Regions from separate parts of the Pseudoalteromonas sp. 2CM36K genome, predicted to be linked through region 1. Evidence: predicted binding sites of a transcription regulator. Region 1 holds the regulator's gene; each other region holds the start of a gene.

Region 1 (6,328 bases):
AATGAACTGCAACGACCCTGATACCACTGAAGCCAGTTATATGCAGGTTATTTATTCTAAAACCGCCAAGCTATTTGAAGCAGCGACGGGCCTTGCGGCCATTATTACTGACCAAGACGATACTGTACTAGAGGCACTTAATTTGTATGGCATGCATTTAGGTACTGCTTTTCAGTTAGTGGATGATGTTTTAGATTACAACGCTGATGCCGACCAACTTGGTAAAAACATTGGCGATGATTTAGCTGAAGGTAAGCCGACGTTACCTCTTATATATGCAATGCAACACGGTAGTGGGCATCAAACACAGTTAATAAGAGACGCTATTGAGCACTGTAATGGTATGGAGCACCTTGACGAGATACTGGCTGCGCTCAAACATACCAATGCCCTTGAGTTCACAATGGAAAAAGCCGAGCAAGAAGCTAATAAAGCCATTGCCTGTTTAGATTGCTTAGCGGAGTCGAGTTACAAGCAAGCACTAATTAGCTTAGCTAGAATAGCGGTTGACCGCGACCACTAAGTAATACTGTGTAGATAATTCCGAGCAATAAAAAAGCCTGCAAACGCAGGCTTTTTTATTGGTTAATTTTGGCTATTACGCCATAAAATCAACACCTTCTTTGATATCTTTTTTCAGCGTTTCAAGCATGTCATTTTTAGCTTGCTCTTCAAATGCGCTTAAAGTGCCGTAAGAAAGAATTTCTTCTACGCCATTTTTGCCTAAACGTACTGGGTGTGCAAAGTACTCTGCATCGCCATTTTCAACAGCAACGTATGCATAATCTACAACGTCTTCACCTTGTAGGCCTTTAACTAGAGACATACAAAAACGTGCTGCTGCAGCACCCATAGATAATGTTGCAGAACCACCGCCCGCTTTAGCATTAACTACTTCAGTACCTGCATTTTGGATACGAGGAGTTAGTGTAGCCACTTCTTCATCAGTGAAAGTAACACCTTCAACTTGAGAAAGTAACGGTAGAATGGTTGTGCCTGAGTGGCCACCAATCACTGGTACTTTAACACTTGCTACGTCTACGCCTTTAAGTTCAGCAATAAACGCTTCAGAACGGATCACATCGAGTGTTGTAATACCAAATACACGCTTAGCATCGTAAGTACCTGCTTTTTTGAATACTTCAGCAACAATCGGTACAGTGCCGTTAACTGGATTAGTGATAATACCTACAAGCGCTTTAGGACAGTTAGCAACAATGCCTTCTGCTAATGTTTTAATGATACCTGCGTTAACATTAAATAAATCTGCACGATCCATACCTGGCTTACGCGGCATACCCGCTGGGATTAAAACAATATCACAACCTGTTAATGCTTTATCTAGTGCATCTGCACCAAAACCTTCAACTTTTACATCTGTTGGGATATGAGAAAGGTCAACAGCAACACCAGGAACTACTGGCGCAACATCATATAGTGATAATTCTGAACCAGCTGGTAAGCCTGTTTTTAATAATAAAGACAACGCTTGACCGATACCACCTGCAGCACCTAATACAGCAACTTTCATTGGAATTCTCCGTGATTTGAGGAAGGAAATATTTGTGGTTCATAAGATAAAGAAATTAGCGACTAAAAACAAATTTATCCTGCCTATTTTAACTATATTTTCGACCATAGTTGTAAACTTTGCTGTTTAAACGCAGCAAAACCTAAACAACTGCTGCATAAATATGCATTTTTGTGTAGAATTTGCAGTATCGACAACATAACTAACTAGACACTATGCAACCACAAGACAAACAAGAAGCATTGGTAAAAGCCTTTAAAGCACTTTTAAAAGAAGAAAATTTTGGCTCACAAGGCGAAATAGTCGACGCATTAAAAGAACAAGGCTTTGATAATATTAGCCAAAGTAAAGTGTCGCGGATGTTAAGTAAGTTTGGCGCGGTACGTACCCGCAATGCAAAACAAGAAATGGTGTACTGTTTACCTGCCGAAATGGGTGTACCAACCGCTAAAAGCCCGTTACGCCAGTTAGTTATTGACATTATGCATAACGAAATGATGATTATTATTCGCACCAGCCCAGGCGCTGCGCAGCTAATTGCCCGTTTACTTGACTCATTAGGTAAAGCAGATGGCGTATTAGGAACAATTGCCGGTGATGACACTATTTTTATTGCGCCAGCGAAAGTATCAGAAATAGACCTCACATTAGAGCGTGTGCGTATTTTGTTTGATACGGTTTAAACACGTTTGGTTATCATTGTTACGGCTATGCTAATACGTAGCCGTTACTGGCTTGTTTTATAACTGCTTTAAAAATCGCACTGAGGGTGCAAAAAACGCAGAGCCCATATCTGCTTGAGTAAAATCAAGCCAATGATCGTAATGCTCCCCCTGCCCTAAACGGCTGTTGAGCACTTTCTCGAATGCATCCCCTTTAGCCGAGCACATAATCATTAACATTCCCTGCTCATACACGTCGCCATAAGGCATACTTTGATTTAGTAATAATGCTTGCCCCTGTTCATCTTTTAATTCACTTCGGGTCGCATGGCTGCTTTCAAGTGCGGGGCTTATTAGGGTATTGTCGAGACGAGTACGCCCCATTATTTGTTCTTGTTCTTGCAACGACAAGTGCTGCCATAACGTTAAGTCATGCTTATAGCGCTGAACATGAATATAGCTGCCTTGATCTTCAAAGCTATCGGGCTTATTAACGAGGGCCGTTACCCGTTTTTGACGACCATGCGGAGTATCGCCCGCATAAATAAAACCATTAAAATCACGGCCATCTAAAAAACGAAAATTTCGAATTTGCTCCACCAGCTCAACATCAGGGTTGAAAAGTTTTAATATTTGCAATGCAAACAGGTGGTTCACATCTTCTCTGTCTGAGCGGATTTGCACAAATAAATCGCAAGGTTGGGCACTCATAACAAAGTCGCTATGGGTGATATTAGGAAAGCTTTGCAGCTCGCTTGGCATATAATCGGGCAGAATGTGTGGCCAGTATTGCGCGCCAATAGCGACCATACAAGAAAGCATAGATTCAGAGAACTGATCACTAAACTCATCTTCAATATCGCTCACTTTTTTAAGCTTAGCGCGAAGTGATTCGTCGTGACCATCAAGTACATTAAAAAATAAGTGCAAACCGTGTAAGTTTGCTTCAGCACAAATCCCTGATTGCGCTTGCGCCATTGTTATTCCTTACTTTTTAGAGCAAAACACAGCGATTAATTACGATTTAAAAAAATTCACCGTGTGCGGTTTTATTTTTATTATAACCTGTTCATTAATTTCAAATGACTGGCCATACTGGGCTGCAACTTCTATTTCTTGCTCAGCAATAACCACAGTGTATACATAAGCAGAGCCAATAAAGCGACTACTTAATATACTAACCCGCTCACATTGCTGTTGCGTATCGTTATTACTAACAAGTTCAAGTTGATGCGGACGCACATAAATAACGCCCTTATCCGCCACGCCATGCTGCTGTGGCTGTATTGATTCAACCACCCCAAACTGCGTTTGATATTCAGTGGCGGTTAATGCGGTGGCGCTTAAGTATATGCCCTGACCCAGAAACTCTGCAACCTCCTTTGAACGTGGTTTAGCAAAAAGCTGTTCTGGCGTACCTTGCTGCGCAATTTTACCTTGGTGCATAACCGCAAGCGTATCTGAAAAAGCAAACGCCTCTTCTTTTGAGTGAGTAACAAACACAGCCGATACTTGCTGCGCCTTAATAATGCGCCTAATGTCGGCAATTAACTCAAATCGTACTTGGGTATCAATATTAGAAAATGGCTCGTCAAGTAACAGTAAGCTAGGTTTATATGCTAATGCGCGTGCAATCGCTACTCGCTGCTGTTGCCCACCAGAGAGTTGATGAGGGAATCTATCGGCGCAGCCTACTAGGTGCACAAGCTTTAGCATTTCACTTACGCGTGCGTGTTTATCTGCTTTGCTCATGCCGCCAAGCCCAAACGCAATATTATTAGCCACCGTTAAATGCGGAAATAACGCATAGTCTTGAAACATCATGCCAATATTACGATGCTCAGGTGAAACAAACGTATTAGCATCACTGACTAGCTTACCATCAATAAATACTTGCCCTTGTTTGGCTTCAATTAATCCTGCAATGGCTTTTAGTGTGGTGGTTTTACCGCAGCCACTGGCTCCGAGTAAACACACTATTTCGTCTTTACCTAAGGTTAAATCTAAATTATCTATCACCTTAGTCCCGTTATATGCATAGCTCACGCCTTGTAAAATCAAACTACTCATTTAGCTACGCTGCTCCATTGAACGGTTAATAAAATATAACGGAATAAACCCCACCACCACAATAAACAAAGCCGATATAGAGGCCAGCTCTAATTGTTCATCGCTTACATACTGAAACACATGAGTTGCTAAGCTTTCAAAATCAAAAGGCCTTAACAACAAAGCTGCGGGTAGCTCTTTCATACACTCGATAAAGACCAATAAACCGGCGGTTAATAAGCCTCGGCGTAATAAAGGTAAGTGCACTAAGCGTAATGTGCGCCCTTGGCTTTTTCCCATTGACTGGCTTGCCATATCAAGGGAGGGACTAATGCGCGAAAAGCTCGACTCAATAGCTCCGTGTGCAACGGCGTAAAACCGCACTATATAAGCAAAAATAATAGTGAGTAAGCTACCAGTAAGTAATAAGCCAATATCCAAATCATAAGGAGCTAAAGTGCGGTTAATAGTATTTTCTAATAGGGTGAGTGGCAACAATACCGCTATCGCTAATACTGTGCCGGGTAACGCATAGCCCGTACTGGCCAAACGCCCGGGTATTAATGGATTTTTTTGTTTAGCAATGCGCTGATAAAACACCACTAAAACACTCAGTATAATAGTCACCACACTGACTACAGCCGCCACTTTTAAACTTTGCCATGCATAGCTAAAAAACTCACTATTCCACGCTTGATCAAAATACATCACTGCATATTTGAGCAATACAACCATCGGAATAATAAACGAAATAATTAAAATAAAGCTACAAAACCCAGTTGCTAGCCACGCAGACTTGCCTTTGAGGATATAAAGCGCTTCACTGTTCACACTCGATTGACGCTCAAACACCGCTTGGTTACGACGGCTAAAACGCTCGGTGATCAATACTAAGAACAGCAGTAGTAACATCACCCCTGAAATTTTTGCTGCTGCAGTTAATGAATAATAGCCAAACCAGGTATCGTATACGGCGGTGGTTAATGTACTGACAGCAAAATAGCTTACGGTGGCAAAATCAGCCATGGTTTCCATGCTGATCAAAGCAAGGGCCGCTACAATGGCACCACGGGATAATACAAGGCTGACTTTAAAAAAGCTTTTCCATGCATTTAGCCCCATTAACTGACTGGCTTGGACTAACTTAAAAGATTGTTCTCGCAGTGCAGTTTTAAAAATTAAATATAAATACGGGTAGAGTACCAGCGCAATCATAACAATAGCCCCTGGTAAGGTGCGTATATCAAAAAACCAGTAGTCACTTGGCGACTGCCAACCAAACCACTCTCTTAGAGTTATTTGTACCGGCCCCGCATAGTCGAGTAAATCAGTGTACACATAAGCAATAATATAAGTAGGCATGGCAAGAGGCAGCATCAATGCCCATTCAAACTGTTGTTTGCCAGGAAAACGACAATAAGCGGTGAGCCAACCCAGTGGTAACGCAATGGCGCAACTAAGCAGCCCTACACCTAAAACCAGTAATACGGTATTACTTATATAGTCCCACAGTACGGTATTCCACAGGTGGGTAAATACCTCTGAGTCGCCTTGTAAAGATTCTAATAGTAGGAAAAACAACGGGGTCGACAGCAATAACCCCGTCGACCACGCAATAAGCTGCCATTTCGACAGCTGAAATTTATAAGTCATTAAAGATCGAACTTCACCTCATCAATTAGCTTAAGGGCTAACGGACGATATTTGCTAATTTCATCAAGCGGTAAGCTGTCTTCCTTAAAGCTTCCCCATGATGCAACCAAACTAGAAAGTTTTACACCTGGCTTAACCGGATACTCCATATTGAGCGAGGCATACATATTTTGCGCCTTATTGTCGGTCATATACTCTATGAGTTTCAAGGCATTTTCAGGGTTTTTAGCATGCTTAGTAATAACTGCACCCGATACATTTATATGTGAGCCTCGGTCAGTTTGATTTGGAAAGTTAATATGAACGGCTTCAGCCCATGGTTTTTGTGCTTCGTCTTGCAGCATTTTTCCCAAGTAATAACTATTACCTAAGGCTAAATTACATAAACCTTCTTTAACCGCTTTAACTTGCGCTCGATCGTTACCTTGAGGTT
Region 2 (6,328 bases), 150 kb from region 1:
CTAAAATACTCGTGTTTACATCCGCTTGTGACGCTTTTGACAGGTCACCGCCTGAGTATAAACCTTGGCACAAACTGCCCCAACTCTGAATTTGAATGTCATGCTCACGACAATACTCAACACACCCTGGGGTAAAGTTAATATCTTTGCCATCGGCATTACCCACATAAATGCCCTCATCAACCCACTGATGTTTTTGTAAACTGGCCTCTATTTGATTTGCCACAATTGGCATATCTAAAGCGCGCTGCAAAAACCTTATTTGATGTTGAGACATATTTGAAACTGCAAAATGACGCACTTTGCCACTTTCTTTTAAACAGCTAAATATTTGCGCAACTTCCTCCACCTCCATTAATGGATCGGGGCGATGCAACATAAGCACATCTAAGTAGTCGGTATTTAATCGTTTAAGTGAGCCCTCAACAGAACGCTCAATCCAATCAGCAGAAAAATCATAACGCTGCGGGTTTTTCTCATCAGCAAAGCGAATACCACACTTAGACTGAATATACATTTGTTCTCTAAGCTCAGGACGCTCAGCCAACGCTTTACCAAAAACGTGCTCAGCTTTGCCTAAAGTATAAATATCAGCATGATCAAAAAAGTTAATCCCGCTTTCCAATGCTGCGTCTATGCATGAATGGGCTTGCTTTAAGTGCCCACTGTTAATGGCGTCTTTATTCCAAGCACCTCCTAAACCCATACAACCAAATACAAGCTTACTAACCTTGGGTAAATATTTTGCCAGCGGTGTGTGTAACATTTGACAGCCCTTTAAAAAAATGAAGAGTGATTACTTTAAACAAAAAACCCTATACAAGAAACCGCTTAATCTAAAACATTAAATTTTAGGCAAAAAAAAGCGCAGTAAACTGCGCTAATGGTTGGATTAAATATTACTAGCCAACAAGTGCTAATAAAATACCTGCAGCAACAGCACTTCCCAGTACGCCAGCTACATTAGGCCCCATGGCATGCATCAGTAAAAAGTTGTGCGGGTTATTTTCAAGACCGACTTTATTAACTACACGAGCCGCCATAGGAACAGCCGATACACCCGCTGCACCAATTAATGGATTAATTGGGGTTTTTGATATTTTATTTAAGCCTTTTGCCATAAATACACCTGAGGCCGTACCAATAGCAAACGCCATTGCGCCCAGTACTAAAATACCAATGGTTTCCACTGTTAAGAACTGCTCGGCAGCAAGCTTAGAGCCTACCGCTAGTCCTAGAAATATGGTGGTTATATTAATAATTTCGTTTTGAGCACTGTTACTTAGCCTATCGACCACACCCGACTCACGCATTAAGTTACCTAAACAAAACATACCAACCAGTGGAATGGCGGCTGGTAAAAAGAGCGCAGTTAAAGTAAGTACCATCAGCGGAAAAATAATTTTTTCCTTTTTTGATACTTTACGCAGTTCTGGCATTTGAATTTTACGCTCTTCAGGCGTTGTAAACGCACGCATGATAGGCGGCTGAATAATAGGAACCAACGCCATGTATGAGTACGCAGCCACGGCTATAGCGCCTAATAAATCAGGCGCCAGTTTTGACGCTAAAAAGATAGCGGTTGGCCCATCAGCGCCACCAATAATGGCAATTGCTGACGCATCTTGTAAACTAAACTCAAACCCTGGGATAAAGTTAAGTAAAATAGCCCCAAATAAGGTAGCAAAAATACCAAACTGCGCCGCAGCACCTAATAACAACATACGCGGGTTGGCAATTAACGCACTAAAGTCAGTGAGCGCGCCCACTCCCATAAATATTAATAACGGAAAAATTCCGGTATCAATACCTACATAGTAAACATAATAAAGTAAGCCACCAGGGTCAGACAAACCTGCCACAGGAATATTAGTTAAAATAGCACCAAAACCAATGGGCAGTAATAGTAGCGGCTCAAAGTTTTTAACTATAGCTAAAAATAATAACAAACAACCAACGGCAATCATGATCAGCCCAGGAAATGTAAAGTTAGCAATGCCTGTGGCATGCCAGAGGTTTAAAATACCATCCATCCTCTATTTACTCCTTAAGCTAATGCAATCATTGCATCGCCGGTTGACACTGAATCACCTTCAGAGACAAGCACGTCTGCAATTGTACCGGTATGCATAGCGCGTACTTCGGTTTCCATTTTCATGGCTTCCATAATAATCACCACATCGCCTTCATTTACTACCTGACCTGGCTTTACTTTAATTTTAAAGATATTACCGGCAAGTGGCGCATTAAGAGTTTCACCTGAAGCAACTGATGCCGACTGCGGAATATGCTCAGAGTCTTTTAGCGTCACCTCTTTAAGCTCACCGCCTTGAGCAACCACGACATCGTATACTTTGCCATCTACTTTAACGCTGTATTGCTCAGCCTTAACGCCTTTATTGTTTGCCGCTGATTTTTCAGGTGCTTTATTTGAGCTATCATCAGCGCTGGGAACAGGTTCAAATGCGTCAGGGTTATTACGGTTTTTAATAAACTTCAAACCAATTTGTGGGAATAAGGCATACGTGAGCACATCATCAATTTGCTCATCAGCAAGCGTTAAGCCTTGCTCTTGCGCAAGTTTACTTAATTCAGCCTCAAGCGTTTCAAGTTCAGGTTTGATCACATCTGCAGGGCGACAGGTAATTGCTTCGCTGCCATCAAGTACACGCTCTTGTAGCTCTTTATTCATAGGAGCAGGTGTTGAACCATACTCACCTTTTAATACGCCAGCGGTTTCTTTGGTGATGGTTTTATAGCGCTCGCCAGTAAGCACATTAAGTACTGCCTGAGTACCAACAATTTGCGAGGTCGGTGTAACTAATGGAATAAAGCCCAAATCCTCACGCACCCGTGGAATTTCAAGTAATACTTCGTTTAGCTTATCAGCAGCGCCTTGCTCTTTAAGCTGATTTTCCATGTTAGTTAACATACCACCTGGCACTTGGGCTAATAAAATTCGGCCATCAACACCTTTTAAACTGCCTTCAAACGCAGCGTACTTTTTACGTACGTCTCTAAAGTAAGCTGCAATTTCTTCAAGGTGGTTTAAATCAAGCCCAGTATCACGCTCAGTACCTTCCACGATTGCAGCAATTGTTTCAGTTGCTGAATGACCATAAGTCATACTCATAGACGATACAGCCGTATCGAGCATATCAATACCGGCATCAATCGCTTTTTGATACGTTGCTGTACTTAAACCCGTTGTTGCATGACATTGCATGGCAATAGGAATTGAAACCGTTTCTTTTAAGCCTTTAATCAGTTTTTCTGCATCGTAAGGCTTAAGCAATCCCGCCATATCTTTAATACAAATTGAATGACAACCTAATTCTTCAAGCTGCTTAGCAAGTGTTAGCCACATATCCAATGTGTGTACTGGGCTTACCGTGTAAGAAATCGTACCTTGGGCATGCGCGCCTACCTTAACCGCCGCTTTTATAGCAGTTTCTAAGTTACGTACATCATTCATGGCATCAAAAATGCGAAATACGTCTACGCCATTTTTGTGTGCGCGCTCAACAAACTTTTCAACAACGTCATCAGCATAATGGCGATACCCCAATAAGTTTTGACCGCGAAGTAACATTTGCTGGGGTGTATTTGGCATCGCCTTTTTAAGCGCGCGAATACGCTCCCAAGGATCTTCGCCTAAATAACGAATACATGAGTCAAAGGTAGCCCCACCCCAAGACTCTATAGACCAATAACCTGCGTCATCAATTTTTTTTGCAATAGGTAACATGTCGTCTAATCGCATGCGGGTAGCTAAAAGCGACTGATGGGCGTCTCGAAGTACGAGTTCTGTTATTTTTAATTTAGCCATTGGTATGCTCCTCTAATTATTATTTGTTTTGTACTGAGCAATGGCAGCACTAATTGCAGCGATGTGCTCATTTGGCACACCTTGAGATTTAAAAGATGGTGTTCTCTGTGATACTTCAAGTTCTGGCTGAGAAAATTTGCTAGCCAGCTTAGACATAACTGTCACTGCACCAATCAATAAAGAAAGAAATACAAACACACCCACCATACCGGTTAGCATTAAATTGCCTGCAGTTGTAAGCAAAGCCCCTATATCCATAATTCTCCCCTGTTCAAAACTGAATACATAAAAAGTCAGTTTATTTAAATAAATATTCACCAATAGTAACAAAAACTACTCTTTTGTCTACACATTGTAAATTGGTAAAACCAATTAATCTAAAAGTAACATATCACCAATAAGGTTAACACCACCTAAAATAGCTTATTTAACCTATATATATAGATGGTAAAAATGTTCGTTATAAATAAAGAATATATAAAAACCCTAATATTCTGTAAAAACACATAAAAATATACCAAATGAGCTAATCCACTAAAAACTGCCAAAGTAAATGCTAATTGGTCTTACCAAAATAACGACTGTAAAAACTATTTATTATCTCATCAGACACCACTGTGAATAAGTTACAGATAAAACCGTAAAAATTACCAACCTAATATAAAGCTAAACTCAAAAAGATAAGTTAAACCATTGATTTAAAACAAAATAAAATACTGGCATATTACTCGCTTATATAAAAACAACACTTTAACACTTAGATAAATCAAGGAGATGACAATGTTACGCTGGACAATTACATTTTTGGTGATCGCACTAATCGCAGCCGTTTTAGGATTTGGTGGTATTGCAGGAGCCGCAGCAGGAATTGCTAAGATCATATTTTTTATCTTTATAGTTTTACTGGTTATTTCACTTGTCTCTGGCGCTTTACGTGGTAAAAGCCCCAAGTAGATAAGAAACAACGAACTTTTTAAATTTATATACAAGGAATTACATTATGAAATCATCAACACTTAAAGCAGCAGCTATTGGCCTATTCGCAAGTGCATTTATTATGGGTTGTGAAGACAATCATGCAGAAGAAGCCGGTGAACGCATCGACGAAGCCGTGACAGATGTTCAAAATAAAGTAGAAGATGCCTGTGAAGAAGTAAAAGAAGGAGTCAACGCTGAAGAAACAAATTGCTAATTCAGCCCCCTTTTTTAAAAGCGACCATTTGGTCGCTTTTTTTTTGTGTTTAGTATTAGTCGCCAAGTTGCTACCCATTAATTATAAACTCTGAACTATTAATTCTTTTTAAGCTGCGCATTTACCACATAGCTTGCTAAAATGATAAAAAATAGCTTTTAAGTATAGATGCATGGTATTTACGACAACCTATAAACTCGATAAACCTTACTTTTATGAATGCTTCGACCAATCGCTGCCTTATAGTAAACGCGCGCAACCTAAATATTTTTTATTAGCACTGCTTGTTGTATTGGGATTATTTGGTATTTATGGTTTAGGAGATCATTACCTAGGTACATTTTTGCTGATGCTAGCCCTACTCGAATGCATCGCCTTTTACTATCGCCGCCCATGGTGGGTTACCAGGCAAATGCTAAGCAGAGCGTCTGGTTCTGAAGTCACTCTCACCTTCGACGAAGACGGAATAAAATCAACCAATCATTACAAAAATTACCAGTTAGCTTGGCACGACATTAACGAAATTATTACTACAGATTGTGGACTATTGTTAAAAAGTAAAAGCGGTATGCAATACATTTCTAAGGCAATACTCGACGAAGAAACGATTGATTTTATAAACAAAAAAGCCACTCAGTGAGTGGCTTTTACAAATGTCATAGTTATATTAACTAGCACATTTTATACTATGTTGATTAAGCATTGCCCGGATTAGGGTTAGACTTTTCAGCTTGTATGCGCATGTAAATTTCTTCACGATGAACTGATACGTCTTTAGGTGCGTTAACACCGATACGAACTTGATTTCCTTTAACACCCAGAACAGTAACGGTTACTTCGTCACCAATCATCAGGGTCTCGCCTACTCTACGAGTTAGTATTAGCATTCTCTTGCTCCCATGTTCCAATAAAATTATAAGATTCCGAACAAACATTTTAATTAAAATTAGACTAAAAAGTAAGTAAAAACCCTCAATCTATTCATTTTCTGTTAAAAATGTCTTATGTAATGCACGAACAGCCAGCTCGAGGTATTTTTCATCTATTAAAACTGAAATTTTAATCTCTGAGGTGGCAACAAACATCACATCAATGTTTTCTTGTGCTAACGAATCAAAAAATAAGCTCGCTACCCCGGAATGAGATTTCATCCCCATACCCACCGCTGACACTTTCGCCACATTGGTCGATCCGTCAATTGCCTGTGCATCAAATTGCTGTTGCTCAGCCGTTAACAAATCAAGTGCGTTTAAGTAATCATTTAAATGCACAGTAAAAACATAGTCGACTTTTTCAACTTTATGATT
Region 3 (6,328 bases), on a different contig from region 1:
TGTTCTATTTGGGTTTGATCGGCTTGTGTAGTGATGTCTTTTTGAAGGTCGAAATTAAATTGCCATTGGCTTTGTAATTGATCGAGTAATGAATGCCAGTCAACCGTCGTTATTATAGGTGGTGGAAGTTTAGCAAACCAACCATAGCCTTGAACGAACTCGTTTTTTAAGGTTTTGTGCACCTTGGTACAAGGTGAAATCAGCAAGTTGACCGTCTACAACTTGAATGTTTCGAGGGGCACGCAGAGCAAGTTCTGCATCATGGGTGACCATGACAATGGTTGCGCCATCACGATTTATTTGTTTAAGCAGCTCCATTACTTGACGAGCCATAAGGCTGTCGAGATTACCAGTTGGTTCATCGGCTAATAAAAATCGTAGCTCGCCCTCAAGACGAGCTAAAACAGTGTTGCTGCTTTAATTCGTTTGTGAACTTGGGGCTCTCAACCATGGCTATTACATCATTCAGTTTTACTGAGTCATCAGCATTTACCTTCAATGAAACAAAGCCTCGTTCAGGGCTGTAAACTTTTGGTGCTCTGGCGGCCACAATTTTACCGCTGGCTGCAGCATCGCGTATTAGCGATTGGCGCATCTCTGTGGCTATTTGTAGGCTTACTCTATAAACCGAGATAGTACCTTCTTGATCAGTATTTAATAATGCATATACACATAGAGCAACTAAGCCCACAATAAATATAAACAGCCTGATGTATTTTTTAAAATTTATAGGTCGTGAGATTTGCGTGTCTTGCCCGTTAGTGTCTTTAATCATTATTTGTTCTCTTTGCTTAGTGTTTTTCAAACACAGTAATCATTAGCGAGGCAATAAACAGAATAATTGGTGAAATTAAAAATAAGCCAATAGTAAACATTCAATGCCCTCAAAATTTATGTAGTTATGCGATATTCGAATAGCGTGCCATTTTTTATCTTGTTGAATTTAATTACTTTTTATTTTTAAACTTTCTTTTTATATGTCCGCGGACATAAAAAGTGTCCGCTGCGGGGTGAGATTACCTCAACGTAAAGCAAAGAAAGTTGATAATTAATGCATAGCATAAGACTAACGTGCAAATTCATTGAATAAACTATGTGCTAGTAAAAGTCGATGTAATTAAATGTCATGTTTAGATGTATTACGAATAAAGCAAAAATGATGGAATGATATTCGGTGAATAGTTATTCATATTTTGGCTCGTTTACGTTTACGTAAACTGCTTATTGTGAGGAGGCTTTATTTACAAGTTCTTAAAAATAACACCGGTGTCATTAAAGTTTTCGATCCAATATCTACTCAAATGTTAATATTTAGCATTGTTTTATGATTTTTAATGAAGTTGAAATATATTCAATATAATGAATATATATTCAGAAAGATATTGACTCAGGTTAGGAATAACGCTAATTTTGATCGTCTGTTAGCAAATCGTCGAGCCGTTCATCCACGTTAACAGTGCAGCAAGGGGAGGGGTCCATGTTATATGACTCAAAACTAGAAAAAGATAATTGTGGCTTTGGCTTAATAGCCCAAGTTAATAACAAAGCGAGTCACCGACTCATCCGTACGGCGATCACCGGTTTAGATCGCATGCAGCACCGGGGCGGTATATCTGCTGATGGTAAAACGGGTGATGGTTGTGGCTTGTTACTTCAAAAACCAGACAGCTTCTTTCGTGCTATTGCTGCTGAAAATAATTGGCATTTAGGTAAAAATTACGCCGTTGGGATGATTTTCCTCAATGCTGATCCGGTATTAGCACAAGCAGCTAAAGATGTTTTAAGCGAAGAACTAGAAAAAGAAACGCTTAATATTTTAGGTTGGCGTGTTGTCCCTACCGATCCATCAATGTTAGGACCTATAGCCCTAAAGCAATTGCCTGGGTTTGAACAAATTTTTATTAGTGCGCCTGAAGGCTGGCGTTCTAAAGATTTAGAGCGACGTTTATATGTTGCACGTCGTCGTGCAGAAAAGCGCTTGATGGATGATGAATCATTTTATATTGCGAGCTTATCTGGGCTAGTCACCATCTATAAAGGCTTAATGATGCCTGCTGACTTGCCAAATTTTTATCTCGATCTTGCTGATATTCGCATGACCAGTGCTATTTGTGTTTTTCATCAACGCTTCTCTACAAACACACAGCCTCGCTGGCCTTTAGCGCAACCATTTCGTTATTTAGCGCACAATGGTGAAATTAATACTATTGAAGGTAACCGTCAGTGGGCCCGTGCACGCTCTTATAAATTTGCTTCGCCGCTTATTCCTGATTTACAAAGCGCAGCGCCGTTTGTTAATGAAACAGGGTCTGACTCATCTAGCCTCGATAATATGCTAGAGCTGTTTTTAGCCGGTGGTATGGATTTATTCCGTGCGATGCGTATGCTGGTACCGCCAGCATGGCAAAAAAACCGTGCTATGGATGACGACCTTCGCGCATTCTATGATTTTAATTCTATGCATATGGAACCGTGGGATGGCCCTGCAGGGATTGTTATGTCGGATGGGCGTTTTGCTGCCTGTAACTTAGACCGTAATGGCCTGCGCCCTGCGCGCTATATCATTACTCAAGATGGCTTTATTACTTTAGCCTCTGAAGTTGGGATATGGGATTACACCGCTGACGAAGTGGTCGAAAAAGGACGTGTTGGCCCGGGCGAACTCCTCGTTATTGATACTAAATTAGGCAAAATTTGGCATTCAGATGAAATTGACCAAGATTTAAAATCACGCCACCCTTATAAGTCGTGGTTAGAAGAAAACGTTAAACGATTAACGCCTTTTGAAGCACTTACCGAGCAAGATGCGGGCAATCGCTCATTTGATGATGAAACCCTTGTCAAATACCAAAAGATGTTTGGCTATACTAACGAAGAGCTAGACAGCGTCATTCGTGTCATGGGTGAAAATGGGCAAGAAGCCACTGGCTCAATGGGTGACGATACGCCGTTTGCCGTACTGAGCGAAGGGCACCGTTCACTTTATGATTATTTCCGTCAAAAGTTTGCTCAGGTTACTAATCCGCCAATTGATCCGTTACGTGAAAACCATGTGATGTCGCTTGCAACGTGTATTGGCAGTGAGCAAAACGTATTTAATGAAACAACAGGGCACGCTAAACGCCTGCAATTTGATACGCCTATTTTAATGTACGCTGATATGCAGCAGCTACTTAACGCCGATGAAGCGCACTACAGCTATTGTAAGATTGATATTACTTATACCGTAGAAGAAGGCCTTGAGAATGCGGTAAAGCGCATCTGTGATGAAGCACAAGCAAAAGCCGCATCTGGCTGCATTATGCTGGTATTAACGGATCGTAACTTTGATGACAATCAATTACCTATTCCTGCTGCTATGGCGGTGGGTGCGGTACAAAAACGCTTGGTAGATAATAACTTACGCTGTGAGTCAAATATTATTATTGAAACTGGTAGCGTTCGCGATGCGCATCAATTTGCGGTACTACTTGGATTTGGTGCAACCGCAATTTACCCGTATTTAGCGTACGAGTCACTTGTGGCTATGAGCGATACCAAGGTAATTAATAAGTCATACAGTGAAGTTACACTGGCTTATCGTCAAGCAATTAATAAAGGCTTGTACAAAATCATGTCTAAAATGGGCATTAGTACCGTGGCTTCATATCGTTGTTCAATGTTGTTTGAAGCGGTTGGTCTATCGGACGCTATTGTTGAGATGTGTTTTAAAGGCGTGGCGAGTCGTATTAAAGGGGCGTGTTTTAGCGACTTTGATGACGATCAGCAAAGCTTGCATAAACTGGCGCTTAGTAAACGTAAATTATTAAGCCATGGTGGCTTGTTTAAATACGTTCACGGCGGCGAGTACCATGCTTACAATCCTGATGTGATTCAAACGTTACAAAAAGCAGTACGTAGCGGCGAGTACAGTGATTACAGCGAATACGCAAAGCTAGTTAATCACCGTCCAGTTGCGACTCTGCGCGATATGTTGACATTAAAGCTGCCAGAAAAGGGTATAAGCATTGATGAGGTAGAGCCTGCCACTGAGCTTTATAAACGGTTTGACTCAGCGGCCATGAGTATTGGTGCATTATCGCCAGAAGCGCATGAAGCACTCGCAATTGCCATGAATCGTTTAGGTGGCTGCTCAAATTCTGGTGAAGGTGGCGAAGATAAGCTGCGTTACGGTACAGAAAAAAATTCACGTATTAAACAAGTAGCCTCGGGTCGATTTGGTGTAACGCCCCATTATTTACGTAGCGCTGATGTTATTCAAATAAAAGTGGCACAAGGCGCTAAACCAGGGGAAGGCGGACAACTACCAGGTGAAAAAGTCACTCCCTATATTGCCAAGCTTCGTTACTCGGTACCGGGTGTGACACTTATTTCACCTCCGCCGCATCACGATATTTATTCTATCGAAGATTTAGCCCAGCTGATTTTTGACTTAAAACAAGTAAACCCGAATGCATTGATTTCTGTAAAACTGGTATCTGAACCGGGTGTTGGCACAATTGCAACCGGTGTAGCGAAAGCGTATGCCGACTTAATTACTATTTCAGGCTATGATGGTGGCACAGGTGCAAGTCCATTAACCTCGGTTAAATACGCTGGCAGTCCATGGGAGTTGGGACTTGCTGAAACACAGCAAGCCTTGGTAGAAAATGGCCTTCGCCATCGTATTCGCCTGCAAACAGATGGTGGTTTAAAAACGGGCCTTGATATCATCAAAGCGGCCATTTTAGGCGCCGAAAGTTTTGGCTTTGGCACAGGGCCTATGGTGGCATTAGGCTGTAAATACTTACGAATCTGTCACTTAAATAACTGTGCGACAGGTGTGGCAACACAAGACGAAACATTACGTCAAAAGCATTATCATGGTCTGCCAGAAATGGCGATGAACTACTTTAAGTTTATTGCTCAAGAAGCGCGCGAAATTATGGCAAGTTTAGGGGTTGCAAACCTAACCGATTTAATTGGTCGCTTAGACTTACTCGAAGCCATTGAAGGCAAAACAGCGAAGCAGCAAAAAATAGATTTATCAGCGGTTATCGCTCAGCCAAATAACCCAACGGGTGAAACTTTGTTTTGCAGTGCACCAAATAGCTCGCATTATTTAGGTGAGTTAAATGAGAGCTTACTTGGTAAGGCGCAAGAGGCAATAGATAACTCAAGTGGCATTTCATTAGTAAGTCGTATTTGTAATACCGATAGATCGGTTGGCGCTATGCTTTCTGGGTATATTGCTGATAAACACGGTAATCAAGGCATGGCCGCAGATCCAGTAGTTATTGAATTACATGGTACAGCTGGTCAGTCATTCGGTGTATGGAATGCTGGTGGCCTTGAAATGACTTTGGTTGGCGATGCTAACGATTACGTTGGTAAAGGCATGGCGGGCGGTAAGCTAGTTATTCGCCCACCACTGGGTTCGTCATTTGAAAGTCATAAAGCAACAATTATTGGTAATACCTGTTTATATGGTGCAACCGGCGGTAAATTGTTTGCAGCAGGATGTGCAGGCGAGCGTTTTGCTGTACGTAACTCAGGCGTGCAAGCCGTTGTTGAGGGCGTAGGTGATAACGGTTGTGAATACATGACCGGTGGCGTTGTGTGTGTACTTGGTAATGTAGGAGTGAACTTTGGTGCAGGTATGACCGGTGGTTTCGCTTACATTTTAGATGAACGAGGTGATTTTGAGAAACGCATTAACCCAGAGTTGGTTGAAGTGGTTACTTTAGATGACTTAAGTTCACATCAAGAGCATTTACGCGGCTTAATTGCTGATCATTTAGAGCTAACAGGCTCATGCAGAGCAGAAACTATTTTAGCTAACTTTGAACTTTATTTACCGATGTTCAAATTAGTAAAACCTAAATCAAGTGACGTAAAAAGTTTACTCGGGCACCGCGCTCGCAGTAGCGCCGAACTACGTGTTCAGGCGCAATAAGGGGGCAGTATGAGCGAAAATGTATATCAATTTATAGACGTGCAGCGTGTAGACCCACGCAAAAAACCAATCTCGTCGCGTAAAAAATCGTTCGTAGAAATTTATGAACCCTTTTCAGAAAATCAGGTTAATTCACAAGCGGATCGTTGCCTTGATTGTGGTAACCCTTATTGTGAGTGGAAATGTCCAGTACATAACTATATTCCACAATGGTTAAAACTGATCCGTACAGGGCGCATTTTAGAGGCCGCTGAGCTATCGCACCGTACTAACAGTTTGCCAGAAGTGTGTGGACGAGTATGCCCGCAAGACCGCTTATGCGAAGGCTCATGTACATTAGATGAAGAGTTTGGTGCAGTAACAATCGGTAATATTGAAAAATACATCACCGAC

The links. The regulator ArgR, encoded in region 1, controls arginine synthesis, uptake and breakdown. The targets are predictions, from matches to a motif close to ANTGAATANNTATTCANT.
Region 2: MTN97_RS04810 (OadG family protein) is a predicted target of ArgR. The motif match lies at 4,131-4,148, and genes of this name have one in related genera.
Region 3: gltB (glutamate synthase large subunit) is a predicted target of ArgR. The motif match lies at 1,359-1,376, and genes of this name have one in related genera.

The regions. Positions count from the first base shown of each region.
Region 1 covers NZ_JALNTK010000005.1:9,796-16,123, reverse strand. Annotated here, with positions in the region: gene ispB (octaprenyl diphosphate synthase) at 1-523, shown strand, start outside; gene mdh (malate dehydrogenase) at 599-1,531, opposite strand; gene argR (transcriptional regulator ArgR) at 1,747-2,214, shown strand; gene MTN97_RS04095 (Dyp-type peroxidase) at 2,272-3,171, opposite strand; gene MTN97_RS04090 (ABC transporter ATP-binding protein) at 3,211-4,263, opposite strand; gene MTN97_RS04085 (ABC transporter permease) at 4,264-5,895, opposite strand; gene MTN97_RS04080 (Fe(3+) ABC transporter substrate-binding protein) at 5,895-6,328, opposite strand, start outside.
Region 2 covers NZ_JALNTK010000005.1:154,955-161,282, reverse strand. Annotated here, with positions in the region: gene MTN97_RS04825 (aldo/keto reductase family oxidoreductase) at 1-766, opposite strand, end outside; gene MTN97_RS04820 (sodium ion-translocating decarboxylase subunit beta) at 903-2,033, opposite strand; gene oadA (sodium-extruding oxaloacetate decarboxylase subunit alpha) at 2,048-3,829, opposite strand; gene MTN97_RS04810 (OadG family protein) at 3,842-4,087, opposite strand; gene MTN97_RS04805 (DUF1328 family protein) at 4,610-4,783, shown strand; gene MTN97_RS04800 (hypothetical protein) at 4,830-5,021, shown strand; gene MTN97_RS04795 (YcxB family protein) at 5,194-5,661, shown strand; gene csrA (carbon storage regulator CsrA) at 5,717-5,908, opposite strand; gene MTN97_RS04785 (aspartate kinase) at 5,999-6,328, opposite strand, start outside.
Region 3 covers NZ_JALNTK010000004.1:121,314-127,641, reverse strand. Annotated here, with positions in the region: partial or broken gene MTN97_RS03775 (sensor histidine kinase) at 1-164, opposite strand, end outside; partial or broken gene MTN97_RS03770 (ABC transporter ATP-binding protein) at 130-393, opposite strand; gene MTN97_RS03765 (hypothetical protein) at 389-775, opposite strand; gene gltB (glutamate synthase large subunit) at 1,478-5,935, shown strand; gene MTN97_RS03755 (FAD-dependent oxidoreductase) at 5,945-6,328, shown strand, end outside.